Regions from separate parts of the Bradyrhizobium sp. Pa8 genome, predicted to be linked through region 3. Evidence: predicted binding sites of a transcription regulator. Region 3 holds the regulator's gene; each other region holds the start of a gene.
The links. The regulator LexA, encoded in region 3, represses DNA repair genes until DNA is damaged. The targets are predictions, from matches to a motif close to TGTTCNNNNTGTGTTCNG.

Region 1: a site for LexA is predicted at 3,519-3,536, ahead of ACKWRH_RS43500 (DNA recombination protein RmuC). Genes of this name have one in related genera too.
Region 2: a site for LexA is predicted at 3,499-3,516, ahead of ruvC (crossover junction endodeoxyribonuclease RuvC). Genes of this name have one in related genera too.

The regions. Positions count from the first base shown of each region.
Region 1 covers NZ_CP176767.1:9,151,619-9,161,793, forward strand. Annotated here, with positions in the region: gene dapE (succinyl-diaminopimelate desuccinylase) at 1-731, shown strand, start outside; gene truA (tRNA pseudouridine(38-40) synthase TruA) at 913-1,650, opposite strand; gene fmt (methionyl-tRNA formyltransferase) at 1,770-2,705, opposite strand; gene def (peptide deformylase) at 2,872-3,396, opposite strand; gene ACKWRH_RS43500 (DNA recombination protein RmuC) at 3,568-4,767, shown strand; gene ACKWRH_RS43505 (GIY-YIG nuclease family protein) at 4,830-5,132, shown strand; gene ACKWRH_RS43510 (AmpG family muropeptide MFS transporter) at 5,246-6,610, shown strand; gene ACKWRH_RS43515 (hypothetical protein) at 6,754-7,191, opposite strand; gene recR (recombination mediator RecR) at 7,218-7,820, opposite strand; gene ACKWRH_RS43525 (YbaB/EbfC family nucleoid-associated protein) at 7,822-8,142, opposite strand; gene ACKWRH_RS43530 (DNA polymerase III subunit gamma/tau) at 8,266-10,086, opposite strand.
Region 2 covers NZ_CP176767.1:8,617,452-8,627,626, forward strand. Annotated here, with positions in the region: gene ACKWRH_RS40900 (metallophosphoesterase) at 1-886, opposite strand, end outside; gene ruvB (Holliday junction branch migration DNA helicase RuvB) at 1,033-2,067, opposite strand; gene ruvA (Holliday junction branch migration protein RuvA) at 2,088-2,705, opposite strand; gene ruvC (crossover junction endodeoxyribonuclease RuvC) at 2,941-3,468, opposite strand; gene ACKWRH_RS40920 (YebC/PmpR family DNA-binding transcriptional regulator) at 3,683-4,429, opposite strand; gene ACKWRH_RS40925 (methyl-accepting chemotaxis protein) at 4,633-6,381, shown strand; gene ACKWRH_RS40930 (methyl-accepting chemotaxis protein) at 6,490-7,914, shown strand; gene ACKWRH_RS40935 (AAA family ATPase) at 8,344-10,175, shown strand, end outside.
Region 3 covers NZ_CP176767.1:5,217,358-5,227,532, forward strand. Annotated here, with positions in the region: gene ACKWRH_RS24210 (HAD family hydrolase) at 1-217, shown strand, start outside; gene ACKWRH_RS24215 (hypothetical protein) at 389-583, shown strand; gene ACKWRH_RS24220 (molybdopterin molybdotransferase MoeA) at 815-2,026, shown strand; gene lexA (transcriptional repressor LexA) at 2,203-2,904, shown strand; gene ACKWRH_RS24230 (hypothetical protein) at 3,112-3,327, shown strand; gene ACKWRH_RS24235 (hypothetical protein) at 3,520-3,954, shown strand; gene ACKWRH_RS24240 (GAF domain-containing protein) at 4,178-5,119, shown strand; gene ACKWRH_RS24245 (ComEC/Rec2 family competence protein) at 5,129-7,423, opposite strand; gene ACKWRH_RS24250 (IS1595 family transposase) at 7,554-8,465, shown strand; gene ACKWRH_RS24255 (hypothetical protein) at 8,782-9,087, shown strand; gene ACKWRH_RS24260 (hypothetical protein) at 9,158-9,322, opposite strand; gene ACKWRH_RS24265 (hypothetical protein) at 9,438-9,713, shown strand; gene ACKWRH_RS24270 (DUF2171 domain-containing protein) at 10,057-10,175, opposite strand, start outside.

The DNA of each region.
Region 1 (10,175 bases), 3.9 Mb from region 3:
TTTCCATCAACGGCACCATCAAGTTGCTGAAATGGGCCGCGGAGCGCCGCGAAAAGTTCGACCATTGCGTGCTCGGTGAGCCCTCCAACGTCGAGACGCTCGGCGACACCATCAAGGTCGGCCGCCGCGGCTCGCAATCCGGCACGCTGTATGTCGACGGCGTGCAGGGCCATGTCGCCTATCCGCATCGCGCGGCCAATCCGGTGCCTGATATTTCGCGGCTGATCGTGGCGATCAGTGACGAGCCGCTCGATCATGGCAGCGCGCAATTCCAGGCCTCCAATCTCGAATTCACCTCGGTGGACGTCGGCAACAAGGCCAACAATGTCATCCCCGGCGAGGCCCGCGCAAAATTCAACATCCGCTACAATGACAACCACACCCAGGCGAGCCTGCGCGAGCTGGTCGAGACGCGCCTGACGAAAGCCTGCGGCAACCGCATCAAGGCTCGCATCGTCTGGGAGCCGTCGAACTCGAATGTGTTCGTGACCAAGCCCGGCCCGTTCACCGACCTCGCGGTGTCGGCGATCGAAGAGGTGACGGGGCGCAAGCCGGAGCTGTCGACCTCGGGCGGCACCTCGGATGCGCGCTTCATCTCGAGCTACTGCCCGGTGATCGAATTCGGCCTGGTCGGCCAGACCATGCACCAGGTCGACGAGCGTGTGCCGGTGGCGGATTTGGAGAGATTGACGAAGGTGTATCGGGGGATACTGACGCGGTATTTTGGGTAGGGCGTTGCCGCCTTACACTCCGTCGTCGCCTCCTACTCCGCTGTCATCGCCCGGCTTGACCGGGCGATCCAGTATTCCAGAGACGGCAGTGATTGAGCCGAGAGGCCGCGGCGTACTGGATGCCCCGGTCAAGCCGGGGCATGACACCGATGATGGAGTGGGAGCGTTCGTGTCTCCCTCCTCAATAATCCACCTTCATCAGATACAGCCCGTCAGGCGGCGCGACGATGCCGCAGGCCGCGCGGTTGCGGGCTGCGAGCGCTGCGGTGAGATCGTCTGCGGTCCAGCGGCCCTCGCCGACCCAGACCAGCGATCCCACCATCGAGCGCACCTGGCTGTGCAGGAACGAGCGCGCCGAGGTGAGAATCGTGATCTCGCGGCCGTCGCGGTGCACGTCGAGCTGGTCGAGCGTCTTCTCCGGCGACTTGGCCTGGCACTCGGTGTCGCGAAACGTCGTGAAGTCGTGCTTGCCGAGCATGCGTTGTGCCGCCGCATGCATCGCATCGGCATCGAGCCGGCGCGGCACGCGCCAGGCGTGGCCGACATCGAGCGCGAGATTGGCGCGGGTGTTGACCACGCGGTAGCGGTAGTGCCGCTTCACGGCCGAGAAGCGTGCCTCGAAGGTGTCAGGGACGATCTCGGCCTCTAACACCGCCACCGGATGCGGGCGCAGATGCGCGTTCAGCCCGTCGCGAAAACGGCCCGGCGGAAACTGCTTGTCGATGTCGACATGCGCGACCTGGCCCCGCGCATGCACGCCGGCATCGGTCCGGCCCGCACCGTGCACGCGTAGATCCGCGCCGGTCATCGCCTTCACCGCCGCCTCTAACGCGCCCTGCACGGAAGGCAGCGTGTCCTGCACCTGCCAGCCGAAGAACGGCGCGCCGTCATATTCGATGGTGAGCTTGTAGCGGGGCATCTCAATCCGGGTCATGTCATCGCCCGGCTTGACCGGGCGATCCAGTACTCCGAGACATCTCTGTTCAGCCGAGAAGCCTCGGCGTACTGGATACCCCGCCTTCGCGGGGTATGACAGTGCTACGTGAATTTGGCTCCCGGCTTCAATGGCACACCACGCAAAAAGTCCGTGGCCTGCATCCGCGCCTTGCCTTCGCGCTGGAGCTCGAGGATGCGGATCGCGCCCTCGCTGCAGGCAATCGTGAGCTGGTCGTCGAGCACCTCGCCGGGTGCGCCGGAGCCCTTCGCCAGCTCGCAGCGCAGGATTTTTACGCGTGCATTTTCGCTGACGCCGTCAAGCTCGGCCCAGGCGCCGGGAAACGGCGACAGGCCATGGATGTGGCGCAGCACGGCGCGCGCCGGCCTGGTCCAGTCGATCCGGGCTTCGGCCTTGTCGATCTTGGCGGCGTAGGTGACGCCATCCTCGCTCTGCTTCTTGAGCTGGAGCCCGCCGCGGGCGAGTGCGGCCATCGCGCGCACCATCAGATCGGCACCGAGCCGGGAGAGACGGTCATGCAGATCGACCGCGGTCATGTTGTCCGTGATCGCGAGACGCTCGGCCATGGCGACGTCGCCGGTGTCGAGGCCGACATCCATCTTCATCACCATGACGCCGCTCTCGGCATCGCCTTCCATGATCGCGCGGTTGATCGGCGCGGCGCCGCGCCAGCGCGGCAGCAGCGAGGCGTGCAGATTGTAGCAGCCGAGCTTCGGCGCATCGAGGATCGTCTGCGGCAGGATCATGCCGTAGGCGACGACGACAGCGGCATCCGCGTCAAAGGCGCGAAACTCGTCGAGCGCTTCGGGCGTCTTCAGCGACTTCGGCGTCAGCACGGGCACGCCGAGCTTTCGCGCGGCCTCTTCGACCGGGGTCTGCTGCAATTGCAGGCCGCGCCGCCCGCCGGGCTTTGGCGCGCGGGTATAGACCGCCGCGATCTCGTGGCCGTGCGAGACCAGCTCGAGCAGCGTCGGCACGGAGAAATCGGGCGTGCCCATGAAGATGAGGCGGAGGGGCATGTGGCGAGACAATCCTCGGAAACGAGCAAGGTACTCGTCATGGCCGGGCTTGTCCCGGCCATCCACGTTCTTCCTGCTCACGGCGGCAAAGAACGTGGATGCCCGACACGTTAGCTTGAAGACGCGCTCCGCGCTTTCGGCCGGGCATGACAGCGAAGTTGGGAGCTTACTCCGCGCGCTTGGCGGCTTTCTCGAACTTCTTCATCACGCGGTCGCGCTTGAGTTTTGACAGATAGTCGACGAACAGCACGCCGTTAAGATGGTCGATCTCGTGCTGGATGCAGGTGGCGTAGAGGCCTTCGGCATCCTCTTCGTGCAGCTTGCCGTCGAGGTCGGTGAAGCGCACGCGCACCTTGGCGGGACGTTCGACCTCCTCGTAATATTCGGGAATCGACAGGCAGCCTTCCTCGTAGACCGACAGGTCCTCGGAGGACGCGATGATTTCAGGATTGATGAAGACACGCGGCTCCGGCTTGGTCTCGCCGTCCGGGTCAGGTTTGGCGAGATCCATGGTGATCAGCCGCAAGGGCTGCGCGATCTGGATCGCGGCGAGCCCGATGCCGGGCGCGTCGTACATGGTCTCGAACATGTCGTCGGCAAGCTTGCGGATCTCAGCCGTGACCTTCTCGATCGGCTTCGAGACCAGACGCAGCTGCTTGTCGGGCAGGATGATGATTTCTCTGAGGGCCATGGCCGCGATTTAAGCTGCATGCCGGATGCGGTCAATGCGGCGAGGAACTCCGTTAACCCTCCGCTAACCATAAAACTTCAGGTTTCGTTAACCATAAAAATTAGGGGGCTGTTAACCATAAGTGTTCGCTATTCGTTCGCGGAGAGTGTCGAATCGGCTACAAGGACCGCCATGAACGAGATCATTTTCCTGGCTGGCGACTGGCCGGTCCGCACCATCGATGCGCTGATCGGCTTCGGCGCCCTCGTCGTCATCCTGCTGGTGGTGATTGCGGTGGTGATCGCGCGCTCGGGACGGCGCGGCGCGGAACTCGCCATGGCCAATGCCATCCGCGCGGACGAGCTCGAGGAGCGCCTCAGCCAGGTGCTGCACGCCCAGAGTGAAGCTGCCGGCCGAGCCGACGCGATGACCCAGGCGCTGGCCGGCCGCCAGGCCGACATGGCGCGCGCGGTCAACGAGCGGCTGGATTCGGTGACCCATCGGGTCGGCCAGTCCATGGAACACTCGACCCGCAACACCATGGAGAGCCTGCGCGCCCTGCACGAGCGGCTCGGCATCATCGACAACGCGCACAAGAACCTCACCGACCTCACCACGCAGGTGACGACCCTGCGCGACGTGCTCGCCAACAAGCAGTCGCGCGGCGCCTTCGGCCAGGCGCGGATGGAGGCGATCGTCCAGGACGGGCTTCCAAAAGGCGCCTACGAGTTCCAGTTCACGCTCTCGACGGGGAAGCGGCCGGACTGCGTGGTGTTCCTGCCCGACCAGCGGCCGCTCTGCATCGACGCAAAATTTCCGCTGGAGGCGATGACCGCGCTGCACGACGCCCGCACCGACGAGGAGAAGCGCATCGCCACGCAGCGGCTGCGCGGCGACGTGATGAAGCATGTCAGCGACATCGCCGACAAATATCTCGTCGCCGGCGAGACCCAGGAGATGGCGCTGATGTTCGTGCCGTCGGAATCGGTCTATGCCGAGATCCATGACGGTTTCGACGACGTGATCCAGAAGGCCTATCGCGCCCGCGTCGTGCTGGTGTCGCCGTCGCTGCTGATGCTCGCGATCCAGGTGATGCAGCAGATCATGAAGGACGCGCGCATGCGCGACGCCGCCGACCAGATCCGCACCGAGGTGATCAAGCTCGGCGACGATTTGGGACGCTTGCGCGACCGCGTGCTGAAATTGCAGAAGCATTTTGCCGACGCGAACGAGGACGTGCGGCAGGTGCTGATCTCCGCCGACAAGATCGAGAAGCGCGCCGGGAGAATCGAGGAGCTCGATTTCAGCAAGACCGATGCGCCGGAGGGGCCGCATCTGGTGGCAACCGGTGCCGCGGAGCTGTTCCCGAGGAAGCTCCAGGCGGGGGAGTGAGTTTTGAGGCACACTGTCGTCGCCCGGCTTGACCGGGCGACCCAGTATCCCAGAGACGGCAGATGGGCGCACGTTGCTACTACGTGTACATCCTAGCCAGCAAGATTGGTGGCACGCTCTACATTGGCGTGACAAATGACCTCATCCGCCGCGTAGCCGAACACAAATTGCAGTTGGTCGAGAGCTTCACGAAGGACTACGGCGTCGTGAAGCTAGTTTATTTCGAGCAGTTCGATGACCCCGAGAATGCGATAAAACGGGAGAAACGACTTAAGAAGTGGAAGCGCGACTGGAAGATCGCGCTGATCGAGAAAGACAATCCGGATTGGAACGATCTCTATTCGGGGATCGCGGGTCCTCCCTGACTCCGGCCTCTGGAATACTGGGTCGCCCGGTCAAGCCGGGCGACGACACCTCCTTTGTGGCCGGCAGGAACGACACCTCACTTGTGGCAGCCAGAATCTGCTAACACCTCCCCATGACCGCACCCGACGCGACCTCCCCTGCCAGCCCCGACACGGCCCCTACCTCCTGGCGCGACGGCCTGGCCGTGTACCTGCAACCGCGGGTGCTGATCGTGCTGTTCCTCGGCTTCTCGTCCGGGCTGCCGCTGGCGCTGTCGGGCTCGACGCTCCTGGTGTGGATGCGCGAGGCCGGGGTCGACCTCAAGACCATCGGGCTGTTTGCGCTGGTCGGCACGCCCTACACGCTGAAATTCCTGTGGGCGCCGCTGGTGGATGCGCTGCATGTGCCGCTGTTCACGCGCGCGTTCGGACGGCGGCGCGGCTGGCTGCTGTTCTCGCAGCTATTGCTGATCATCGCGATCCTGCTGCTGGCGCTGACCGATCCCGCGCGCTCGCCGTTCTACGTCGCGCTCGGCGCGCTGCTGGTCGCGACCACCTCCTCGACGCAGGACATCGTGGTCGACGCCTTCCGCGTCGAGAGCCTGCCGGAAAGCGAGCAGGCCGCCGGAATGGCTTCCTACGTCGCGGCCTATCGCATCGGCATGCTGGTCTCGACCGCGGGCGCGCTGTTCATCGTATCCGGCTTCGAGGGCGCCGGCATTCCGCGCGCGTCGGCCTGGATGTGGGGCTATGTGGTGATGGCGGCGATGGTGCTGATCGGCACGATCACCGCGCTGGCCGCGACCGAGCCCGAGCAATCGGTGCGGGCGGAAGCCGCGACACAAACCGAGACGGCGTTCGCGCGCGTGCTGCACGCGGCGATCGGGGCCTTCTCGGAATTCCTGTCGCGCAAGGACGCGCTCGCCGCGCTCGCCTTCGTCGTGCTGTTCAAGTTCACCGATGCCTTCTCCGGCACGATGACCGCGCCGTTCGTGATCGACCTCGGCTTTTCCCGCAACGACTATGCGGCGATCGTGAAGGGCGTCGGCCTCGCGGCAACGCTGATCGGCGGCTTTGCCGGCGGCTTCCTCGCGCGGCGCTATTCGCTGGCGACCAGCCTGTGGATCGGCGGTGTGGTGCAGGCGCTCGCCAACCTCTCCTTCTCCTGGCTGGCCTTCGTCGGCACCAGCCAATGGGCGCTGGCCTTTGCCATCACGTGCGAGAACTTCACCAGCGCCATCGGCACCGTGATCTTCGTCGCCTATCTTTCCGCGCTGTGCCAGAATCCGCTGCACACGGCGACGCAGTATGCACTGCTCACCGCGCTCGCCGCGGTCGGGCGCACATATCTGTCAGCGAGTGCGGGCTTCGTGGCGGACACGACCGGCTGGCCGCTGTTCTTCGTGATCTGCGTGCTGGTGGCGATCCCGAGCCTTGTGCTGCTGGCCTGGCTGCAGAAGCGCGGGCATTTCGAGACGCTCGGGCCGGTGAGGGTGTAAACTCGGCACGCGCCAAGCCCGCGATGCCGTAGGGTGGGCAAAGCGAAGCGTGCCCACCACCTGAATCGTCGCTGGGAGAATGGTGGGCACGGCGCTTTGCGCCTTTGCCCACCCTACGGTAGCTCGGCTGGAGCCGCGCCCCCCTACTGCTTCCTGATCAAGCTCCACTTCGTGATCACGGCTTCGCTCATCTGGCCAGGATCGCTGGCGCAGGCGACTTCATCGACCTTGACCGAGATCTCCTTGCCGACGAACGATTTCAGCTGCGTGGTCTGTGCGTCGCTGGAGGTGACGAGCTGGAACGTCTCAGGGCCGGTCTCGAGATTGCACAGCCCGTTCGGCGCCGGCAGGCGGCGCGGCTCCGAGGTGATCTGGTACATCGCAATCCGCTTGCCGGCGTTCTTGACGTCGCGCACCTTCATTGCGTTCAATTCGCCCGAGAGCACCTCGCCGGCATTGATCGGCTTGCCGGGCTTGGGCGGCGGCGGCGCCCCGTCGTCCTGCTGCGCTGAGATGGCCGGGGTCGCCAGCAGCATCATCGTCGCGACCAAAGCCGATCGTGTGGCGAAAAGTTTCGTCATGTCGTCCGTTCCGTAAGTCTGGATGGCTAGAACAGGGTCCGCTGCCGCATCGCGGCCGATAGCGTACCTTCGTCGAGATAATCAAGCTCGCCACCGACCGGCACACCATGGGCCAGCCGGGTTACTTTTACGTTGGCGTCCTGAAGCAGGTCGGTGATGTAGTGCGCCGTGGTCTGGCCGTCGACCGTCGCGTTCAGCGCCAGAATGATTTCGTGCACCTCGGCAGCATGCGCGCGCGCCACCAGCGTGTCGATGGTGAGATCCTGCGGGCCGACACCGTCGAGCGGCGACAATGTCGCGCCCAGCACGTGATAGCGCCCCTGGGTGGCATTGGCCCGCTCAAGCGCCCAGAGGTCGGCGACATCGGCGACGACGACGATGATGGCGCCATCGCGCTTCGGATCGGTGCAGACCGTGCAGGGATTTTGCGTGTCGATGTTGCCGCAGGTCTTGCAGACCTGGACCTTGTCGAGCGCGACCTGCAGGGCCGAAGACAGCGGCATCATCAGCGCTTCGCGCTTCTTGATCAGATGCAGCGCCGCACGCCGCGCGGAGCGCGGACCGAGGCCCGGCAGCCGTGCGAGGAGCTGGACCAGCCGCTCGATTTCGGGACCTGCAACCGAACCCATCTTATTGGCCGAACATACCCGGCGGCAGGCTGAGCCCGCCCGTGAGCGCCTGCATCTTCTCCTGCACGGCCGTCTCGGCCTTGCGGCGGGCATCGCCGAGGGCGGTGACGAGCAGGTCCTCGAGCACCTCGCGCTCTTCCGGCTTCATCAGCGAGGGATCGATCTTGATGCCCTTCACGTCCATCTTCGCGGTCATGCGCACGGCGACGAGACCGCCGCCGGAGATGCCTTCGACCTCGACGTTGGAGAGCTGATCCTGCATCTCCTGCATCTTGGATTGCAGCTGCTGCGCCTGCTTCATCATGCCGAAAATATCGACCATCGGTGCTGTCCTTGGTTGGCGCGATGACTCGTCATCGCGCCTTAACTTTTGGTTTGAGCATGATCTAATCGGAAAACCGCTTCACGCTTTGCGCTACGCGGCCCTTCGGGTCCGGATCATGCTCTAGAGATCGTCGCCGTCGGAACCATCGGGCGGATCGTCACTACCATAGTCCGCATTCATATTGGTTTCCGGCGCCTCAGGGGCAAGCCTGCGGACCTCGACGACCTTCGCACCGGGAAAACGCGACAGCACCTCCTGCACGCGCGGATCGGCTTCGGCGGAGCGCGCATGTTCCTGCTTCGCCGCGTGGTTCACCGAACGCAGCGTCGGCTGGCCCTGCTCGTTGGAGACGATCACGGTCCAGCGCCGGCCGGTCCAGAGCTCGAATTTTCGCGCGAGCTCGGAGATCATGGTCTTGGAGGCGTTGGGCTCGAGCGCGACTTCCAGCCGGCCCTCCTCGAAACGGACGAGGCGCATGTCGCCTTCGAGCGCGGCCTTGGTCATGAGATCGCGCTTCTGCCCGGCGACCGCGACGAGCTGGGTGAAGCTCGTGATGCGCAGCTGGGGCGCGGCTCCTTGCGGATCCGGCGCGGGCGCCGCCATCTGCGGCCGGGCGGCGCCGCCGCCGAACGCGGACGGTGACGACGTCGGCGCGCGCATCGGCGCAGCCGAGGCCACCGGCGCACCCGGCGCGCCGCTGCGCGCGGCACTTCCGCCGCCCACGACCGGCGAGCCGCCGCCGTTCTGCTCCAGCATCTTGATCGCTTCGTCCGGCGTCGGCAGGTCGGCGACATAGGCGATGCGCACCAGCACCATCTCGGCAGCCGCTGCGGGGCGCGTCGCGGCCTGCACCTCGGTGATGCCCTTGAGCAGCATCTGCCACATCCGCGACAGCACGCGCATCGAGATCTTCGAGGCGAAGTCCCGCGCGCGCACGCGCTCGGTCTCGCCATAGGCGACGTTGTCGGCGGTCGCCGGCACGATCTTCACGCGGGTGACGAAATTGACGAACTCGGCGAGGTCCGACAGTACGACGATCGGATCGGCGCCGACATCATACTGGTCGCGGAACTCCTTGAAAGCGGCAGCGATGTCGCCGCGCGCCAGCGAATCGAACAGGTCGATGACGCGGGTGCGGTCGGCGAGCCCCAGCATCTGCCTGACCGCATCCGCCTTGACCGTGCCTGCCGCGTGCGCGATCGCCTGGTCGAGCAGCGACAGAGAGTCGCGCACCGAGCCTTCCGCGGCGCGCGCGATGATGCCGAGCGCCTCGGGCTCGATCTCGACGTTCTCCTTCGCCGCGATATTGGCGAGGTGCTTCATCAGCACGTCGGCCTCGACCCGGCGCAGGTCGAAGCGCTGGCAGCGCGACAGCACGGTGACCGGAACCTTGCGGATCTCGGTGGTCGCGAACACGAACTTGGCGTGCTCCGGCGGTTCCTCCAGCGTCTTCAGGAAGGCGTTGAACGCCGCCGTCGACAGCATGTGGACTTCGTCGATGATGTAGACCTTGTAGCGGGCGCTGGCCGGCGCGTAGCGCACGCTGTCATTGATCTGGCGGACGTCGTCGACGCCGGTATGCGAGGCCGCGTCCATCTCCAGCACGTCCATGTGCCGGCTTTCCATGATCGCCTGGCAATGCACGCCCAGCGTCGGCATGTGGATGGTCGGGCCCTTCACCGATCCATCCGGCATCTCGTAGTTGAGCGCACGGGCCAGAATACGCGCGGTGGTGGTCTTGCCGACGCCGCGGACGCCGGTGAGGATCCAAGCCTGCGGAATGCGCCCGGTCTCGAACGCGTTCGAGACGGTGCGGACCACGGCCTCCTGGCCGATCAGGTCGTCAAAGCTGGAGGGCCGGTATTTGCGCGCCAGCACCCGGTAGGGCGTGCTGGCCTGGCCGGCGCTGTCGGGGTTGGGAGGGGCGCCAGCGTCGGTCATCGGTCGATCCGCAATGGAATGTCTTTCGCCCGGCTTTTGCGGAAAGGAGCGCGCTGGCGGGAGGCCCGCCGGCGCAATTCGCTCGGAAA
Region 2 (10,175 bases), 3.4 Mb from region 3:
TCACCTCGACGATTTCCGGCGGCACGCCGACGCGGACCGGCATGATGCTGCAACCGAGGCCGCCGGAGACGATGACGTCGCATTTCAGCCGGAAGTGACCATAGGCGAGCCGCACGCCGTGCTGAGGCGAAACAGCCGGCGACCAGCCGAACAGGCGGACCTGGCCGCCATGGGTATGGCCGGACAGTTGCAACGCGACGCGCGCGGGTACGAGCGGCGCGATATTGGGCTCATGCGCAAGCAGGATGACCGGCGCATCGTCGGTGACCTTCGCCAGCGTGCCCGCGAGATCGTCGGCGCCAAGCCGATGCACGCGGCCATAGCGCTTCGCGGGATAGTAGGCGAGCTGATCGCCGAGGCCCGCGAGCCAGAAGGAGCGTCCGTCCTTGGTGAGACGCACGACGTCGTTCTCGTAGACGGGAATGCCGGCCGCCTCCAGCGCGCGATGGGCGGCTGTCGGCCCGTGACCGGCCTGCTGCACGGCCCTGTCCACCCAATAGTCGTGATTGCCCATGACGGCATGCACGCCGAGCGGCGCCTTGAGGCCCGCGAGCACCTTGGCCCATTCGCTTGACGGAATGATGCGCGTGACCTGGTGAACACCCGCGACATAGTCGCCGAGCAGCACGATGACATCGGCGTTGAGCGCATTGGTGCGATCGACGATGCCCTCGATCCGCTCCAGCGACATCCAGGGATCGCAGGCATGAATGTCGGTGACGATGGCGATCTTGAGCGGAAAATCCGCCGGCCATTGCCGCGGGGTCGGGTGATAGCGGGTGATGCGGAGCCGCAGCGGCTCGATGCCGACGCCATAGGCCGCGGTCGAGACGCCGAGCGCGGACAGGCCGCCGATGGAACGGATGAGATGACGACGCGTGATCATGGAAGCCCGATGGTGATGCAGCTTTGTGATGCGGTCCGATTGGAGCGGAATTGGGGTCCGCTCGTGCAGACGGCCTGCATTTGCGTGCAGACTGTCTGCACAAAGGTTACCGGGAGTTCATGACAATAGCTGCGCCCGGCGCGAGATCAGTCGTCGCTCTCGTCCGAGCCGAACAGGCCGAACTGTGCCGCGGCATCGCGCGAGGGCTCGGCGATGCCGAGATGGCGGAAGGCGTGCGACGTGAGCAGGCGGCCGCGCGGAGTGCGCTGGAGATAGCCGCACTGAATGAGATAAGGCTCGATGATGTCCTCGATCGCATCGCGCGGCTCGGACAGCGCGGCAGCCATCGTCTCGACGCCGACCGGGCCGCCACCATAGTTCTGCGCGATGGTCGTGAGGTAGCGGCGGTCCATGGCATCGAGGCCGGCGGCGTCGACCTCGAGCGCGCTCAGCGCGTGGTCGGCGATCTTGCGATCGATCGAGGCGGCATCGGCGGCGGAGGCGAAATCGCGCACGCGCCGCAGCAGGCGGCCGGCGATGCGCGGCGTGCCGCGGGCGCGGCGCGCGATCTCGTTGGCGCCGTCGGCGCTCATGCCGACATTGAGCACGCGCGCGCCGCGGGTGACGATGCTTTCCAGCTCCTCGATCGTATAGAAGTTGAGCCGGACCGGAATGCCGAAGCGGTCGCGCAAGGGATTGGTGAGGAGGCCGGCGCGCGTGGTGGCGCCGACGAGCGTGAATTTCGACAGCTCGATCTTCACCGACCGCGCCGCCGGCCCCTCGCCGATGATCAAGTCGAGCTGAAAGTCCTCCATCGCGGGATAGAGCACCTCTTCTACCGCCGGGCTGAGCCGATGGATTTCATCGATGAAGAGCACGTCGCGCTCTTCGAGGTTGGTGAGGAGTGCGGCGAGATCGCCGGCCTTGGCGATCACGGGACCCGAGGTGGCGCGAAAGCCGACGCCGAGCTCCTTGGCGACGATCTGCGCCAGCGTGGTCTTGCCGAGGCCGGGGGGACCTACGAACAGCACGTGATCGAGCGCCTCGCCGCGCTTGCGTGCCGCCTCGATGAAGATCGAGAGGTTCTTGCGCGCCTGCTGCTGGCCGACGAAGTCGGACAGCGATTGCGGACGTAGCGCAGTATCGCCGACATCGTCGCTGCGGCGCTCGGGCGAGACCATGCGATTGGCCTTGGGATCGCTCACTTCGCGAGCTCCTTGAGGCCGAGGCGAATGAGCTGCGCCGTTTCGGCGCCCTCACCCGCGCTGCGCGAGGCCGAGGCGATGGCCGCGGCGGCCTGCGGCTGGCCGTAACCGAGATTGACGAGCGCCGAGATCGCATCTGCCACCGGGCGCGGCGCGCGCTGGTCGTCGACGGCGCCAGCGAGATGCACGACGGCGGGATCGACATTGGCGAAGGCCGGCGCCTTGTCCTTCAATTCGGTGACGATGCGCTCGGCGACCTTGGGGCCGACGCCGGGCGTGCGTACCACCGCGGCCTTGTCGCGCAGCGCAATCGCGTTGGCGAGGTCGGAAGGCGCCAGCGTGCCGAGCACGGCGAGCGCGACCTTGGCGCCGACGCCCTGCACGGTCTGGAGCAGGCGAAACCATTCGCGCTCCTGATCGGTGCGGAAGCCGAACAGTTTGATCTGGTCCTCACGGACGTAAGTCTCGATCGACAGCACGGCGGCCTCGCCCGGCGACGGCAGATGCTGCAACGTGCGCGTCGAGCAGTGCACCTGATAGCCGACGCCGCCGACGTCGAGGATCACGAAATCCTCACCGTAGGTATCGATCAGACCCTTGAGCTTGCCGATCATAGTCCGGCACCCACGACTTGAAGGACACGCGGCAATGTCTGTCCGTTCCCTCCCCCCTTGCGGGGGAGGGGCAGGGAGAGGGGTGCCACACGGGGACTTTCTCGAAGGCGCGAGGATGGCGTGCCGAACTTGCTGACGACGGTAACACCGTCGCCGCGGCTACCCCTCTCCCCCACCCTCCCCCGCAAGGGGGGAGGGAGCGCACCGCATGTGCGGCTCATATTTGGCTCACGCATTAGAGTCCCGCCACCTTCAGCCTGAGTGCCGTGCTCTGGCGGTAATGGGCGTGGGTGATGGCGATGGCGAGCGCGTCGGCGGCGTCCGCTGACGGCGGCTCGGCTTTCGGCAGCAAAATCTTCAGCATCATCGCGATCTGGTGCTTGTCGGCGTGGCCAGCGCCGACCACCGTCTTCTTGACCTGGTTCGGCGCGTATTCGGCGACAGTAATGCCGAACATCGCGGGCGCCAGCATGGCGACGCCGCGGGCCTGGCCGAGCTTCAGCGTCGCGACGCCGTCCTTGTTCACAAAGGTCTGCTCGACCGCGGCTTCCATCGGCTTGTGACCGGACAGGACGGCGGCAAGCCCCTCATGGATCGCGAGCAGCCGGCTCGCCAGCGGCAAATCGTCCGGCGGTTCCACCGAGCCGCAGGCGACGTAGATCAAACGATTGCCCTCGGCCTCGATCACGCCCCAGCCGGTGCGGCGCAGGCCGGGGTCGATGCCGATGATGCGAACGGGGCCACGAATCGGGAGCGCAGTCATGGGCCAGTGATAGCGGCTGGCTGCGGTGGGGGAAACAGAAACAGAACGGAAGTAACAGGGGAAGTGGGGCGTTGTGCCCCGGGCGCAGCGCATTGGGAAGCAGTGCGCTGCTGAACCGGGGCCCATGTCGCCGCCAGCGCTTGATGCACCGTGGGTCCCGGCTCTGCGCAGCAGCGTTTCACGCTGCGGCGCGTCCGGGACACGAGAGCAGCCCCTACCCGCCCATCTTCGCCATCAGTGCGTCCGACACCTCGAAATTGGCGTAGACGTGCTGGACGTCGTCGTGCTCGTTGAGCAGGTCCATCAGCTTCAAAAGCTTCTCGCCGGTCTCGTCGTCGACCGCGACCGTATTCTGCGGCTTCCAGATCAGGGCGGCCTTGCGCGGCTCGCCGAACTTGGCTTCCAGCGCCTTGGCGACGTCGCGATAGCTTTCGGTCGAGGCGTAGATCTCGTGTCCGCCTTCGCCCGAGACCACGTCATCGGCGCCGGCCTCGATCGCGGCATCCAGCACCGCGTCGTCGGAGGCGACGCTGCGGTCGTATTCGATGATGCCGGTGCGGTCGAACATGAAGGAGACCGAGCCGGTTTCGCCGAGATTGCCGCCCGACTTGGTGAAGAAGGAGCGGATGTCGGAAGCGGCGCGGTTGCGGTTGTCGGTCAGCGCCTCGACGATGACGGCGACGCCGCCGGGGCCGTAACCCTCGTAGCGGATCTCGTCATAGTTCTCGCCCTCGTTGCCGAGCGCCTTCTTGACGGCGCGCTCGATATTGTCCTTCGGCATGTTCTCCTGGCGCGCCGCGATGATGGCGGCGCGCAGGCGCGGGTTCATGTTGGGGTCGGGCGTGCCCAGCTTGGCCGCGACGGTGATTTCCCGCGCCAGCTTGCCGAACAGCTTCGACTTCTGGGCATCCTGCCGCCCCTTGCGGTGCATGATGTTCTTGAATTGGGAATGTCCGGCCATGCGTGTCTCGTCAGGAATCGTGCGCCAAAGGTGAGCGTGGGAAGCGCGGCCTTATAGGCCGCCAACCCACCGGAATGAAAGAGGCTCTACGACTTTAAGGTAATACCGTAGTGCCCCGTGCCTAGGAGTCAGGCACCGTTAACCATGATTTCATTCCGGCCTGCGAAAATAGCAACCGCCCGTTCCCCGACAAGAGTGACCTGATGGCCTTCGCATTATTTCGGAAGCGTCTGCCCGACTTGTCCGCGCCCGTGGCAGCCCCACAGGCCGCGCCGTCGCCGGTCGATCCCGCGCCAGCCCCGTCGGCCGAGGGCGATTCCGCCAGGGAAATCCTGGAGCTGCTGGAACTCGAGCTCGGCGCCATGATCCGCCAGCTCGAGCGGGCCGCCAATTCGGTGGCCGGCGGCGCGGAGGCGACCGCGGCAACGCTCGCGGATATTCGCGAGCGCACCGACGCCCTCACCGGCCGCACCAATGCAGCGCAATCGACCGCCTCCACCTTTGCCCATGCCGCCGACAAGTTCACCCAGTCCGCGCAAGGCATCGGCGCGCAGGTGCGCGAGGCCGGCAAGCTCGCCGACGAAGCCAGCGCCGCGGCGCAGGAAGCCCGCGCCAATGTCGACCGCCTGCGCGAATCCTCTGCCGCCATCGGCAATGTCGTCAATCTGATCGCGCAGATCGCCCGGCAGACGACGCTGCTCGCACTCAACTCGACCATCGAGGCCGCGCGTGCGGGTGCGGCCGGCAAGGGCTTTGCGGTCGTCGCCACCGAAGTGAAGGCGCTCGCGGTGCAGACCCAGGGTGCGACGGAGGAGATCACCAGGAAGATCGACGCGCTCCAGCGCGACGCCGCCGGCTCGGCCGACGCCGTGCATCGCATCGCGCAGGCGATCGAGGCGATCCGCCCGGTGTTCGACACCGTCAACGGCGCGGTCGCCGAACAGAATGCCACCACCAGCGAGGTCTCCGGCAACGCGGCAAGCGCGTCGCAGTTCATCATCTCGGTCGGCGAGAGCGCCGCCGAGATCGATGCCGCGACCAAGGCGGCCGAGACCCACGGCGAGAACGTCGCCAGCGCCGGCAAGGCCGTCACCACCTTCGCGCGGAAGCTGAAATCGCGCTGTGCGGTGCTGCTGCGCCAGAGCGAGCACGACGACCGTCGCAAGACCGAGCGGCTGCCCTGCCATCTCAAGTTCGAAACCGCGCGGGGCGTGTTGCAGGTCTACGAGATCGCGATGGACGGCGTGCTGATCGGCGGCGCGGAGGCGGCGAAGCTTGCCACGCAGGCCGTCGTCGATGGCACGCTCGAAGGCGTCGGCGCCTGCCGCCTGCGCGTCATCGAGCAGACCAAGGCCGGCGCCCGCGCGCAATTCGTCAGCCCCAACGCCGATCTCAGCGAGAAGATCGAAGACAGGCTCTGGTCGATCCACGAGGAGAACACCGAGTTCGTCACCCGCGCCATGGAAGCCGGCACGGCGCTGACCCGGATTTTCGAGCAGGCGGTCGCGCGCGGCGAGGTCAAGATCGACGACCTCTTCGACACCGAATATGCGGAGATCGCCGGCACCAATCCGCAGCAATACCGCACGAAATATCTGGACTGGGCCGACCGCGCGCTGCCGCCGTTCCAGGAGGCCTTTCTCGCCAAGGAACCGCGCATGGCGTTCTGCGCCATGGTCGACCGCAACGGCTTCCTGCCGGTGCACAACAAGATCTATTCGCATCCGCAGCGGCCGGGCGATGTCGCCTGGAACACGGCCAACAGCCGCAACCGGCGGATCTTCAACGATCCGGCGGGGCTGGCCGCCGCACGCAACCTGCGCTCGTACCTGGTCCAGAGCTATGCCCGCGACATGGGCAACGGCAACACCGTGATGATGCGCGAGATCGACGTTCCGATCCGCGTGCAGGGCCGGCACTGGGGCGGATTCCGCACGGCTTACAAGCTGTAGTGCACGCTCAGGCAAGACGCCGGCCGCGAATCATCCTTTAAGGCTGGAATTGGAATGGGAATGCCGCGGAGAGCCGGCGAACGGCTCTGACTGGAGGACTCTCAAAACATGTCCGTCGCACAACTTGCAGTCCTGGACACCGGCTCCAACCGGACACTTGCCGAACGCCTGATCGACCAGCTCGCCGACCGCATCGGCGGTCTCGGCGTGGAGCTCGCCGACATCGCCGGCAACGTCCAGGAAGTCGCAAACCGCGTCGCGAACCAGTCCGAACGGTTCCATCACCTCCAGGAGACGGCCGAGACGATGGTCTCGGCCAATCACGATATCGCCAATGCCTCACAAGCGGTGCAATCGACCGCATCGGCGGCGGTCGGCGAGATCGCGCAGTCGCGCGGCGCGGTCGACACCGCGGTCAGCCACATCTCCGAGCTCGTCGCAGCCGTTGAGCGGATCGAGGCCCGCTTGAGCGCCGTCGGCTCGGCGCTGGCGCAGGTGGCAAAAGTGTCCGGTTCGATCGAGGCGATCGCCAAGCAGACCAATTTGCTCGCGCTCAATGCCACCATCGAAGCGGCCCGCGCCGGCAACGCCGGCCGCGGTTTTGCCGTGGTCGCAAGCGAGGTGAAGAACCTTGCGGAGGCCACCCGTGCGGCCACGCATCAGATCTCCGACACCGTGCGCGATCTCGACGGCCAGATCGAAGGCCTGATCGGCGAGAGCAGCGACGCCTCGCAACGCGCCAAGACCGCCGGCGAAGGCGCCCAGCAGATCTCCGGCATCATCTCGCGGGTCCAGCAGGGTTTTGCCTCGGTGGAAGCGGAGATCGACAGCGTCACGCGCGCCGCGACCTCCAATCTCGGCCATTGCGACACGGTCATCAGCGAGCTCAACGAGCTCGCCAAGGGCGTCGACCTGTCCTCGCGCGATCTCAGGAACGCCGATCAGCGCGTGACAAAGCTGCTCGACACGTCCGAAGCGCTGATCGCAATGATCGCCGACAGCGGCGTGGAGACATCGGATGCGCCGCTGATCCGAATCGTCGTCGAGACCGCAAAGCGGATCTCGGACGAGTTCGAGGCCGCAATCGACCGCGGCGAGATCACGCTCGACCAGCTCATGGACGAGAATTACCGGGAAATCCCCGGCACCGATCCCAAGCAATACAAGACCAACTACGTCGACCTCACCGACCGCGTGCTGCCCGCCATCCAGGACCCGATCCAGAAGTCAGACCCCCGCATCGTGTTCTGCGTCGCCTGGGCCAAGGGCGGCTATCTGCCGACCCACAACCCGAACTACCGCCTGCCGCAGGGCAAGGACCCGGTCTGGAACAACGCCAATTGCCGCAACCGCCGCCTGTTCAGCGACCGCGCGGTGAAGAAGGTCGCGGCCAACACAAAACCGTTCCTGCTCCAGACCTATCGCCGCGACATGGGCGGCGGACAGTTCGTGCTGATGAAGGACCTATCCTCGCCGATCGTGATCCGCGGCAAGCACTGGGGCGCCTTCCGGATGGGTTTTCGGCAGAGCTGACGACCGCTCCTGCGGCCCTTGAATGAAAACCTGAAAAACAACCCCATGCACAGTAGCCGGGGCGTGGGGAATCAACGGCTTACGTCGGCAGGCCACGACGCAGTTTGACCCGTCGGGCAAAACAGGCGTATAATTCTATTATTCCGAAGTTGTGCAAGCATTCCTTCTTCCCTTGCGGGAAAGTCCATAGCGGAAATAGCGCAATACTATCAACGCGCAAGACGACCAATGTCTAGCGGGTGTAAAAAATCGAATTCCGCTGACACTGGCGGAAGATGTGCGTTTCGATCCGGTTTTCGTTACGGCATTTCAGATCGCGTTGGCGAGGACCAAGGTATTCTGTGGGTAGCGAATAGCCATCTGCTCGCGTTAATTGACACCTCCCGCCGGCTCGCGGCTTAGTGCGGTTTTTGCGGGGTTGGGGGAGTCATGCAGCTTAAGTGGTTTCATGTTCGGGATTTCCAAAGCGTTCGTGATTCAGGCCGCGTTACGGTCTCTGAGATCACTGCCTTGGTCGGCAAGAACGAAGCCGGCAAGAGCACGCTGCTGAAGGCGCTCTACAAGCTGAACCCCGTAGTTCCTGCTGATGCAAACTTCGACGTCACAACCGACTATCCGCGAATGGATGTCGAGGACTATCGGCATGCAGTCGAAGCAGGAAAGCGAAAGACGGCTGTGCCAATTCAGGCGTGCTATTCGCTCGATGCGGAGGAGATCGCTGCCATCAGCGAAATGTTCGGCGATGAATGCGTCACGAATCTCGAAATCTCGTTTTCGAAGGACTACGACAACAACAGGACCTACTCGTTCGCTGCGGACTCGGCGAAAGGCTTAGAACATCTCATTCGCGAAGCCGACCTGTCGGATCAAATCAAGGAGGCGCTAAAGGGTGCCGCGATGACGGCGGACGGATTGACGGCGATCCTACAAGCGCAAGAGCAAACCGCAGAAGTCACCAGACTGCTCAACCTGCTCGCTGAAGTGAAAAAACTCAACTTGAGCGGCTATATCTACAGTAAGATTCTCAAGCCACGCAGGCCGCAATTCCTTTACTTCGACGAATACTACCAGATGACAGGGCACGAGAACATTGAAGCCCTGATGCAGCGCGAAGCTGCCAACCCAAGCCAGCTTAAGCCCTCCGACCATCCGCTACTCGGCCTGATCAGATTGGCGCGGCTCAAACTTCCAGAACTCATCAATCCAGCGAGCACTATCGAACTGAAGAGCAAGCTGGAGGGCGCAAGCAACCATCTCACACGGCAGGTGCTGAAATATTGGTCTCAGAACAGACATCTGCGGATGACGTTTGACGTTCGGCCCGGGCGGCCGGGCGACCCTGCTAACATGCGACAGGGCACGAATATCTGGGGCGGTGTTTACGACACCCGTCATCAAGTGACCACCGAACTGGGGAGTCGGTCGCGCGGTTTCGTTTGGTTCTTCTCTTTCTTGGCTTGGTATTCGGACGTAAAGCGTGGTGACGAGCCAATGATTCTGCTCCTTGATGAGCCGGGCCTTACTCTGCACGCAAAGGCGCAGCATGATCTGCTTCGCTATTTTGAAACTGAGTTAAAGGGCGCGCATCAGCTCATCTATACGACGCACTCCCCTTTCATGATTGATCCGGAGCATTTTGACCGAGTTCGCATCGTCCAAGACAAGAGCATCGATCCAGAATTGGATGCGGACGGCATCACGGAAGGTACGCAGGTTCTTGAGGATATTTTCGCTGCAAGTGCTGATAGCCTTTTCCCACTTCAGGGTGCTCTCGGGTACGAGTTGCATCAGACGCTGTTCGTGGGTCCGTACACTCTAGTCGTCGAGGGCGCGGCTGACTTACTTTTCTTGCAAGCGATGTCCGCTATTTTACAAGAAGACAAGAGGACGGGCCTCGACTCACGATGGACCATCACGCCGGTAGGAGGGGCCGCCAAGGTCCCAACATTCGTCGCACTGCTTGGCGCTCAGAAGAGCATGACCATTGCTACGTTGATCGACAGCCAATCGACCGATCAACAAAAGATCGAAGGTCTGTACCGCGAGAAGCTGCTGAAGAAGGCGAACGTCCTGACGTTCGCAGATTTCACAAAGACGTCGGAAGCTGACATTGAGGATATGTTTGGGGCAGAGTTCTACGTCGGATTGGTCAACGCCGAATTTGGTTCTCATCTTCAGGCTGAGATTGAGGTCAAAGCTCTCAAGTCGAAGGAGCCACGTGTCCTGCAGCGATTAGAGAAACATTTTGCCGAGACGCCCAT
Region 3 (10,175 bases):
CCGCGAGCTGTATCTGTCGTCCAGCATCGGCCTGCGCAAACCGGATGTGGAGGCCTTCGACCATGTCGTGGCCGCGATCGGCGTGCCGGCGAACCGTATCGTGTTCTTCGACGATCTTGCCGAGAACATCGAAGGAGCGCGGTCGCGCGGCCTGACCACGGTCCACGTGACGTCGCCCCGCGACGTCGGGAACGCCCTCAGGGCGCTTGGAATCTGATCTCTGGCCGGCAAACCGACGGCCGACGGGCCGACGAGCCGCGAATGGAACTATTTTGCCCCGGGGGCGAGGAACCAAGTCCCTTTGTGCATTTTTATACAGAGTTCCCGGAACGATTGCTCCTCTCAGGACTCATGAGTCCGTTGGGAATTCTACATCGGATCAATCGTCGTGTTGGGCAAAACCTACCTCACCAAGCAGGCCTCTCTGCTGATGAAATTCGCCAGAACCACCTCGGATTCTGACCTTTCCGCAAAACTGATCAGCAAGGCCGCCGACCTGAAATCCCAGGCGGACCCGCTGCCTGACAAGGATCAAGGCCCCGCAGCGCCGGACGTCAGTCCGTACAAGCAGCCGGGGGGCTGACCGATGCTGGCCGTGGCTCTCGTCTTTCTCGTCCTCGCCATGGCCATCCTCGTACCGGTCTGTCTCGCCTTCTGGATCATGCCGCGGCGGACTTGATGCTCACCCTTCATCGTAGAGCGGATGACGCAGGACAAATCATCCTGCGCGGCCACTGTTTTGCCTCTGCGCCTGCACTCGGCTAGAACTCTCGCCGCCGATTTGCCCGAACGGGCCCAGCAGGAGTTTTCACCCGTGGCCCTGATGCCGGTATCCGATGCGCTCGCCGCGGTGCTGGCGGGCGCAGAGCCGCTGCCTGAAGAGATGATCGCGCTCGACGCAGCCTTCCACCGCGTGCTGGCGCGCGATGTCGCGGCGCGGCGCACGCAGCCGCCGCAGGCGATGTCGGCAATGGACGGCTATGCGGTGCGCGCGGTCGATGCGGCGAAGATCGACTCCCAGCTCACCCTGATCGGCGAGGTCGCGGCGGGCCGCCCGTTTGCGGGATCGGTCGGCGCCGGCGAGGCCGTGCGTATCTTCACCGGCGGTGTCGTTCCCGATGGCGCTGATTCGGTCGTGATCCAGGAGGATACGGTCGCGGACGGCAAGTGCATCACCATCAAGGAAGCCGCCGTAACGGGGCGGCACATCCGCCCCGCCGGCGTCGACTTCTCGGAAGGCGACGTGCTGCTGTGCAAGGGAGCCCGGCTCACCGAGCGCGACCTCGCGCTCGCCGCCGGCATGAATTACCCGCAACTGCCTGTCCGACGACGCCCGAAGGTCGCGATTCTCGCGACCGGCGACGAGTTGGTGATGCCGGGCACCACGCCCGGTCCCGGCCAGATCGTTTATTCGAACGGCTACGCCCTGCACGCGCTCGCCCGCAGCGAGGGCGCCGATACCATCGACCTCGGCGTTGCCGCCGACACGCTGGAGGCCACCACGGCCGGCATCGGCCGCGCGCGGGAGAGCGGCGCGGACATCCTGATCACGACCGGCGGCGCGTCGGTCGGGGACCACGATCTGGTCCAACAGGCGCTGAGGGACGAAGGTATCTCGATGGCGTTCTGGAAGATCGCGATGCGGCCGGGCAAGCCGATGATGAACGGGCGGCTCGGCGCGATGCGCGTGATCGGCCTGCCCGGCAATCCCGTGTCATCCTATGTTTGCGGCTTCCTGTTCATGGTGCCGTTGATTCGCGCGCTTTCGGGCCGTTCGATGATTCATCACCGCCGCGAACGCGCAGTGCTCGGCCGCGATGTCGGCGCCAACGACCAGCGCGAGGATTATCTGCGCGCACGCCTCGAGCTGCGCGACGACGGCACGCTCCTCGCCCTTCCGGTCAATCACCAGGATTCCTCGCTTCTTGCGAATCTCGCTGCGGCACAGGCACTTCTCGTGCGCGCGCCATTCGCGCCGAAGGCCGAAGCCGGCACGCCTTGCGAGGTCTTGCGGCTGCCCGTCTGATCGCTTCGTTCGCGTGCGTTCCGCGAACTTTGTCGCGTTCACGGTAAATTAAGCAGTTGCGGAACATGTATCGAACATATAGTGTCCGTTCATGATTTGTTTCGAGCATGTAGCGGCTTACTGCTGAATTCAGCGTCTCGGAATCGAACGACATCAACCGGGGGATTTTGGTCGAGATGTTAACGCGCAAACAATACGAGCTCCTGCGGTTCATCAGCGAACGGCTGAAGGAAAGCGGCGTGCCGCCCTCCTTCGACGAGATGAAGGACGCGCTCGACCTGCGCTCGAAATCGGGCATCCATCGCCTGATCACCGCGCTTGAGGAGCGTGGCTTCATCCGGCGCCTGCCCAACCGCGCCCGCGCCATCGAGGTGATCAAGCTGCCCGAGCTTCAGGCCGCCGCCGGTAGCCGCCGCGGCTTCACGCCGAGCGTCATCGAAGGCAATCTCGGCAAGGTCCGCACGACCTCCAGCCCGTCCGCGGACGAGGGCGAGCGCCCCGTCGCGGTGCCCGTGATGGGTCGTATCGCGGCCGGTACGCCGATCGAGGCCTTGCAGACCCGCAGCCACACCATCAGCGTACCGCCTGACATGCTCGGCTCGGGCGAACATTACGCGCTCGAAGTGCGCGGCGATTCCATGGTCGAGGCCGGCATTCTCGACGGCGACATGGCGCTGATCCAGCGCAACGAGAGCGCCGACACCGGCGATATCGTGGTGGCGCTGATCGACGACGAGGAAGCAACCCTGAAGCGCTTCCGCCGCCGCGGCGCCTCGATCGCGCTCGAGCCCGCCAATGCAGCCTATGAGGTCCGCATCCTCCCGCCCAACCGGGTGAAGATCCAGGGCAAGCTGATCGGGCTGTACCGGAAGTACTGATACCGGACGCGCCGGTACCGGTTACTTGGCGCCCCGCGCGCTTTCGATCGGCATCGCCGATCCGAGATTGGAGCGGACGATTGTCCGCTTCCGCTGGATAGTCTTTCTGGTTTCGCGCAGATTATCCGGCCCCTCCTCCAGCGGTACATCCTCGGCACGCCGCACGAAGCAGCCCTGCTTCGCGGCCTTCAGGTTCGAGGGGCAGTCATGCGCCGGATCGTTCAGATCACAGTTGCCGTGGCGCTGATCGCAGCATCAGCGTCGCAAGCCTTGGCCGCACAAGCCCTGGCCGCGCAATCGCGACCCCATGTCCGCAAGGATACCGCCGTGAGCGAGGAAGCCCGCAAGGCCCGCGACGCCGTCGACAAACCGTCGCGGCCGGGCTGGCAATATTCCGGCTGGTCGGCGCCTGCGGGGCGCTGACACGCGCCTCCGGAATGCACAGGGGCGGGCTTTGTTCCTGGTGGATTCGGGAAAGATAATGTGATTGCGGTCTGCGGCGGCGAGCCGTAGATTTGCCTACAACCGGGCAGAACCTTTCACATTTCCACTCTGATAGAGGCCTGCGCCTCGATTGAGAGACGTGGGTCGCTATCCCTGCATGAGGAGCACCCGATGTGTGACTACAGCCTGCATGCCGTCGCGTCGCGCCCCGCCGAAGTCGGCGAGACGATCGTCACGACAACCTTCCGCGGCACCTCGACGCGCGGCTTTGCCTCCGCAGCCGATCCGACCGTCGCGGTCTGCCTGCTCCCGGGAACGGAGCTCGCCTTCGCCGACAACGTCCGCTACGACAATCGCTGGATCTGGACGCGCACCGTCAATTCGCGCGTCGGCAAGTTCGGCAAGATCGATCCGCACATTCCCGATCGCCATCATGATGCGATCGAATTCCCCGACGGCAAATCCGTGCTGGTGACGCAGCTGGTCGAAGGCCAGCGCGCGACCGTGCTGCAACTACCGGTGACCCAGCCGGTCGGCGAGCGCGAGCACAAGCCGCAGATCATCACCGACAGCCGGCCGACCATCACCCGCCTGCCGATCGGCTGACATAGCCATTCCCCGCCGGCAGGTCGGGCCGGGATTGAAAATCGCCATCGCCGGCCGAGGCCGGCGAGATGTTGTCGTTCGTGTCCCGCGAAACTCCATCGGGCGGACCGAGCCGTTGCGCCTCCCACCGCACGAAGTTTGCGCTGTCCTGCCTGAATTTTGAACGTCCGTTCCGCAGCCAAATGGCCGATGCTTGGTGCGGCTGAGACGGCGGACACGTTCGATGAAGACCTTCATTCGCGTCGTTGAACTCTGGGTGCCTGACCGCACGCGCATGCGGCTTGAATTCGGCGGCGGCCTCTACGGCGAAGGGTTGTCCGCGTTTAGGGACGTGAGCGAGGATCTGCAGTTCGGATATGACGAGGGGCTTCCCGGCAAGGCCTGGGCCAGCGGCCACCCCGTGATCCTCACCAGATTCACCGATTCCTATTTCAAGCGGACCGATCAGGCCATCGCCGCCGGGCTGACCTGCGGCGTGGCGGTGCCGGTGTTTTCAGGCGAATTCCTGCAAGCCGTCATGGTGCTGTTCTGCGGCGACGACGAGGCCCATGTCGGCGCGATCGAGCTCTGGCACAACGATGCCGAAACCTCCCACGAGATGGCGCTCGTCGACGGCTATTACGGCACCGCCGACATGTTCGAATTCAACTCCCGCCACACCAGATTTCCGCGTGGCTTCGGCCTGCCCGGTCGCATCTGGAAAGCCGGCCTGCCGCTGATCATCAAGGACCTGCACGATGCCAGGAGTTTTCTGCGCTGGGAGGACGCCGCCAAGGTCGGAATCAATCTCGGCGTCGGCGTTCCCTACCGGACCGGCACCGATCAGACCTGGGTGCTGACATTCCTCTCGGCGCAGGCGACCCCGATTGCGCGACGCTTCGAGATCTGGGTCCCGGACGAGGCCCGTTCGGCGTTGGTCTTCCGCGCCGGCGATTGCAGCGCGCAGACCGACCTCGCCGCGCTCTATGCGACGAAATCCATCGCCAAAGGCGAAGGCAGCATCGGCGGGGCCTGGGCCACCGGCATGCCCGCGCTCAACGACGATCTCGCGTGTGACGGCTCGATCGCGGCCTTGCATGCCAGCGCCTCTGGACTGAGCCAGATGGTGGTCCTGCCGGTAATCGGCAACGCCAGGCTCGACGCCGTGCTGGCCTGGTATCTGTAACCCGTCCGCTCAATCCTCGGCCTGCAAGTCGGCCTCCGCTGGCGTCGCGTCGCGATTGCGGGGCGCGGCCGTCTTCGGCGCAAGGCTCCCGTCGAAATCGCCCTCGCCGGCGGCTGCCGGCGACCACGGGCGGTCTGCCCCCCTCGCCTTCGCCGCCTGAACCGCAAAGCCATCGCCGCTTCGCGTCAGCGCCAGCGCGCCTTGCCGTGCGAGACGCTGACGGTCGACAACCATCGCCGCGCAATCCGGCGGCGCCGGCCGCGCCGTCACCACCAGCGCGGCACGGCTGCAATCGTCAACCAATGAATCGATGCGCAAGGCCAGCGCGACCAGGCGCCCGTCGGCGAGCGGCGTCACGCAGCCGGCCTCGTCGCACGACACGCCGGCGGCCAGTGAGGCACTGCCGGCGTCGCGCGGATCGGCGTCGGCGGCGAGCCATTCCTTCAGAAGAAAACCGTCCTTGCTCGACCTGATCAGATGCATGTGCCCATCCCTGCCCCGCACCGCGACGCTCTGGCCGTCACCGGCGATCAGGATATCGGGCTGCCGCGCGCACAGTCCCCAGAGGATCGCGGCGAACAGCACCACCGCACCGGCCCAGCGCAACGGCGTGCGCAACAAGCCCATCACGATAATTCCCAGGCTTGCGGCGATCAGCGGTGCGATGCCGAACGCCGAGATGCGGCCGACCGCGCCCGGCAGCGCGGCCACCCAGCGCGACACCGCAACCATCCAGTCGATGCCGATCCCCATCAGCCACCAGAACGGACCATCAAGTCCGAACGGCGCTGCAATCAAGCCCAACAGGCCCGCGGGCATCACCAGGGCCGAAACCACCGGCATCGCCCCGAGGTTGGCGAGCACGCCGAACGGGGTGACGCGGTGAAAATGGAAGGCGGCATAGGGCGTGGTCGCGAGCCCCGCGATCAGCGAGGCCAGGAACAGCATCGCGATTTCGCGCCCGCCCCACATTGCAATTCGCGCGGTCGCCGAATGATCGGGCGACGCAAACAGGTTCGGCATGCCGATCTGCACCAGCGCCACCAGTCCGAGCGTCGCGGCGAAGGACATTTGAAAACTCGGATGCACAAGTGCTTCCGGTGCGACCGCGAGCACGATGAGCGCGGCCACCGCCAGCGTGCGGAAGGTGATGGCACGGCGATCGACCATGACCGCGATCAGCACCACCGCCGTCATGAAGAACGAGCGTTGCGTGGCGACCTCCGCGCCCGACAGCAGCAGATAGAACGCGGCTGCGACCAAGGCCGCGGCCGCCGACCATTTCTTGATGGCGAAGCCGGCCGCCATTCCAGGGATCAACGCCAGCAGCGCGCGCACCGCGAAGAAGACCACGCCGGCGACGACCGCCATGTGATAGCCGGAAATCGAGAGCACATGGCCGAGCCCCGAGATGAACATGGCGTCGTTGACGGGCGTGGTAATCGCATCGCGCCGGCCCGTGAGCAGCGCGGTCGCAATCGCCCGGTTGTCGCCCTCGAGCGTGGCGCGGATGCGCGCATCGATCGCATCGCGCAGACCCTGCATGAAGGCGGCATAACGTAGCCGCAAGCCACCGGCATCCGGCGGCACCGATGCCGCAATCGTGCCCATCACGAAGCCGGAGGCGCCGATGCCCTGGAAGAACATGTCGCGCGAAAAGTCATAGCTGCCGGGGCGCACCGGCGACAACGGCGGCAACAGCCGCGCCTTCAACTGCACGAAGCTGCCGACCTCGGGCGCAGTCCCCTTGCGCACGGAGAGGCGCACGCGCTCGAGCTTGACGTCGCTGCGCTGCGCCTCCATCGCCGTGACGCGCAGCACGAAGCGGTCGGTGCGCTCGCGGATGTCGCGGGTCTCCACGAAGCCCGACAGCGAGACGGAATAAAGCGGCTTTGCCAGCACCGTGTGCGCGATCCGCGCCGTCTTCCAGGTCGCCGTGGCAAAGCCGGCCGCGACCGCCGCGATCATGATCGCCGGCGCAAACAACCGGCTCCGCCGCAACAGCACGGCGCCAAGCATGAGTGCGACGGCCGTTGCGGCAACAACCCACAGCACCGGTTCATGATCGGCGGCAAAGTAGAGCGCGATGCCGCCGCCGAACGCGACCGGCACCCACGGCAACAATCGCCCAGCGCCGGCCTCGGCGCGCGCCCATTCGCGCAGGGTCTCGGCCAGCGACGTCCAGAGGTCGAACCCTGCCGGCACGAGGCCGCCCGCGGATGCAGCTCGGCCGACGGGCCAAGTCCCCGCGATCCAAGTCCCCGCAACCCCCTGGGACCGAACTGGCCGGCCCGGCTCCGCCATTCCCTGCACCTTACGATACGCGACAGGCCTGGAGGCTACCGGAACGTGCAGGCTGGCGAATGGCGATTATATACTTGACACCACAAGGCCCAATCCCTAGAATCGCCGTAGTTTCTAGGGATTTGGCCTCATGTCTCAGTTCAACGCGCCCCACTTCCAGAGCCACGAAGCAGCCCGCGAGTACCTTGAAGGTCTCCGCTGGGGCGCTGAGCGCGTCTGTCCGCACTGCGGCGTTGTCAATCAGTCGTTCGGCACCAAGAAGCCCGGCGTCTACCGCTGCCGCGTCAAGGAGTGCCGCAAGGACTTCTCAGTGACGACCAAGAGCGTGATGGAAAGCAGCCACATCAAGCTCCACGTCTGGCTACAGGCGTTCTACCTGATGGCGTCGAGCAAGAAGGGCGTTAGCTCGCACCAGCTCCATAGGGCCTTGGGCATCACGTACAAGTCGGCTTGGTTCCTCACCCATCGCATCCGTGAAGCGATGCGCGCTGGCGGCTTGCTCCCGCCCATGGGCGGCGGCGGCAACCCGGTTGAAGTTGACGAAACTTTCTACGGCCGCGTCAAAGGTATGCCGAAGAAGGGCCGTTACGCATGGGCGAACAAGAACGTTGTTCTTACGCTTGTGGAACGCGGCGGTGCCGCTCGCAGCTTCCACATTGACGGCGTTCGCGCTGGCGAAATCCTGCCGATCATCCGCGCCAACCTCAGCAAAGAGGCGCGCCTGATGACTGACGAAGCCAACGCTTACAAGTACATTGCCGAAGTCGAAGGCATCAGCCACGAGACCGTGAACCACTCCAAAGACGAGTACGTTCGCGGCGACATCACCACCAACACGGTGGAAGGATATTATTCGATCCTCAAGCGCGGCATGAAGGGCGTCTATCAGCATTGCGCTGAGAAGCACCTGCACCGCTACCTTTCAGAATTCGACTTCCGTTACAGCAACCGCGTTGCGCTCGGCATCGACGACGGAGAACGCGCGGACCTTGCCATCAAAGGCGCGGCTGGCAAGCGTCTGACGTATCGTCAATCTCACTAAGACCGATCTGTCCCGGCTGGCTCGGCGCTTCATTCGCTGGCGCGCGAAGAAGCATCCGCCCAAGAAGCCGATCCGCGTCAAATACTGGCGAACGCGCTAGTTGTGTAAAACCCGTACAAAGCCGGAACGCGGACTACCAATACGGGAATCAGGATATACTGGAACATGATTCGAGAGGGGCCCTGTGGCGGGGCTCCCTCCCGAACCCGCATTCACAGCTCGGGGCTGCTAGCGGGCATTGGCGATACCAACAGCCGGACAATGAGTCCGGATTCGTCAGCAGTCAATAGTGGCCCCACCTTAGAAAGGGGCCAGAATGGCCGGAAATACCTATTGGTTGACGTTTCGCATTCACGACGACGCAACTTATGAGCACCGTCGCGACAAGCTCTACGAAGCGATCGACAATCTGTCATCGAAGTGGTGGCTCGAACCAACTTCATTCATTGCGTTCTCTTCGGAACAGAGTGCCGATACAATCGCAGCCAGAATAAAGGCGTCCTTCAACCCAGCAACCGACATGGCGCTACTCGGAATGACTGAGTACAAAACAGCGCGGCTAATCGGCAAGTCAGATGATCAAGACGTTTATAAGTTGATCCCCTTCCTAAAGAAGGTTTGACGCACTTCGATTGGCACATTGAGCATCCTTGCGATCCAACGGATTAGCCGGCTTCTGCTCATTGCTTCCTTCATGACTTGGAAGCCCGGCTCTGGCCGGGCTTCTTCTTAGCCTTCTTCACCTTCGGCTTTTCCTTCAACGGCTCATGAGGCGTTTTTAGCGCGCCACGTAGCGCAGCCTCGAAACGCTCTTGGGCTTCTTTCTCGTCAAACTCTTCGGTCTGATCTTTGCCCATCATTCTCCCCATAGACTGGCTCAGGTTCGTCGTGAGTGGAGAACCAAAACACCTTTCGATAACGCGCGTCGGGTCCGATCTCTGCGCCCGAATTGGCTGTTCTTCAAACCTTGTAATGATGGATCATCATTACGCGCTGAAGTGCACCCATAAACACCGCATTACACCGGATCACTTCCAGGTTCTGCCTGCAACTCTCACATATGGCCGGGTAGTCGCCGATAGAAGCAGGCACCTTAGCTTTTTTCATTTCGACCACATCTTCGGCCAATGGTTTCAGGCAACCATCAAAACCAACCTCGCCGGAAACGAGCTATGGGTGGTTACCTTCCACCCCGCCAGCGACAAGGAAGTCCGCCGGATGCTCAAGAAATACGGCGAAGTGTCCTGAAACTAGAACGGGCAGCCGAAGCTGCCCGTTGAAGAATGCGCGGTGGGACTCCAACCCCCACATAATGCACACCGCTGGCTGAATCTCTCCTCCCTGACTCCCCACGAGAGGGAAAAAGGAAAGACCAGCGGGGCCACGGCCGGGAGATTCACCGTGTCACGCGCAACCCGGAGAGTAACCGACTCGGTTACCAAATGCATTACGAACCAAAGGCGAACCCTAAATATGGTTCCCGAATTGGCGCCGGCCTGTCACCACAAATCAACACTTTGTGCCTTGTGGTGTCAAGTATATAATTCCCTGGCGAATAGCGGTACGGATCAGGAACGGAGCGAAGGTCCCCCTACTTTTCCTCTTCCATCGTCACGGCGACGTCCGCCTTGGCCGAGAGCCGAACCTTGTTGCCCTCGACACCGGCGACGAGGCCCTTGTCGATGAAGTGATGGTGGCCCTTGTGGCTAC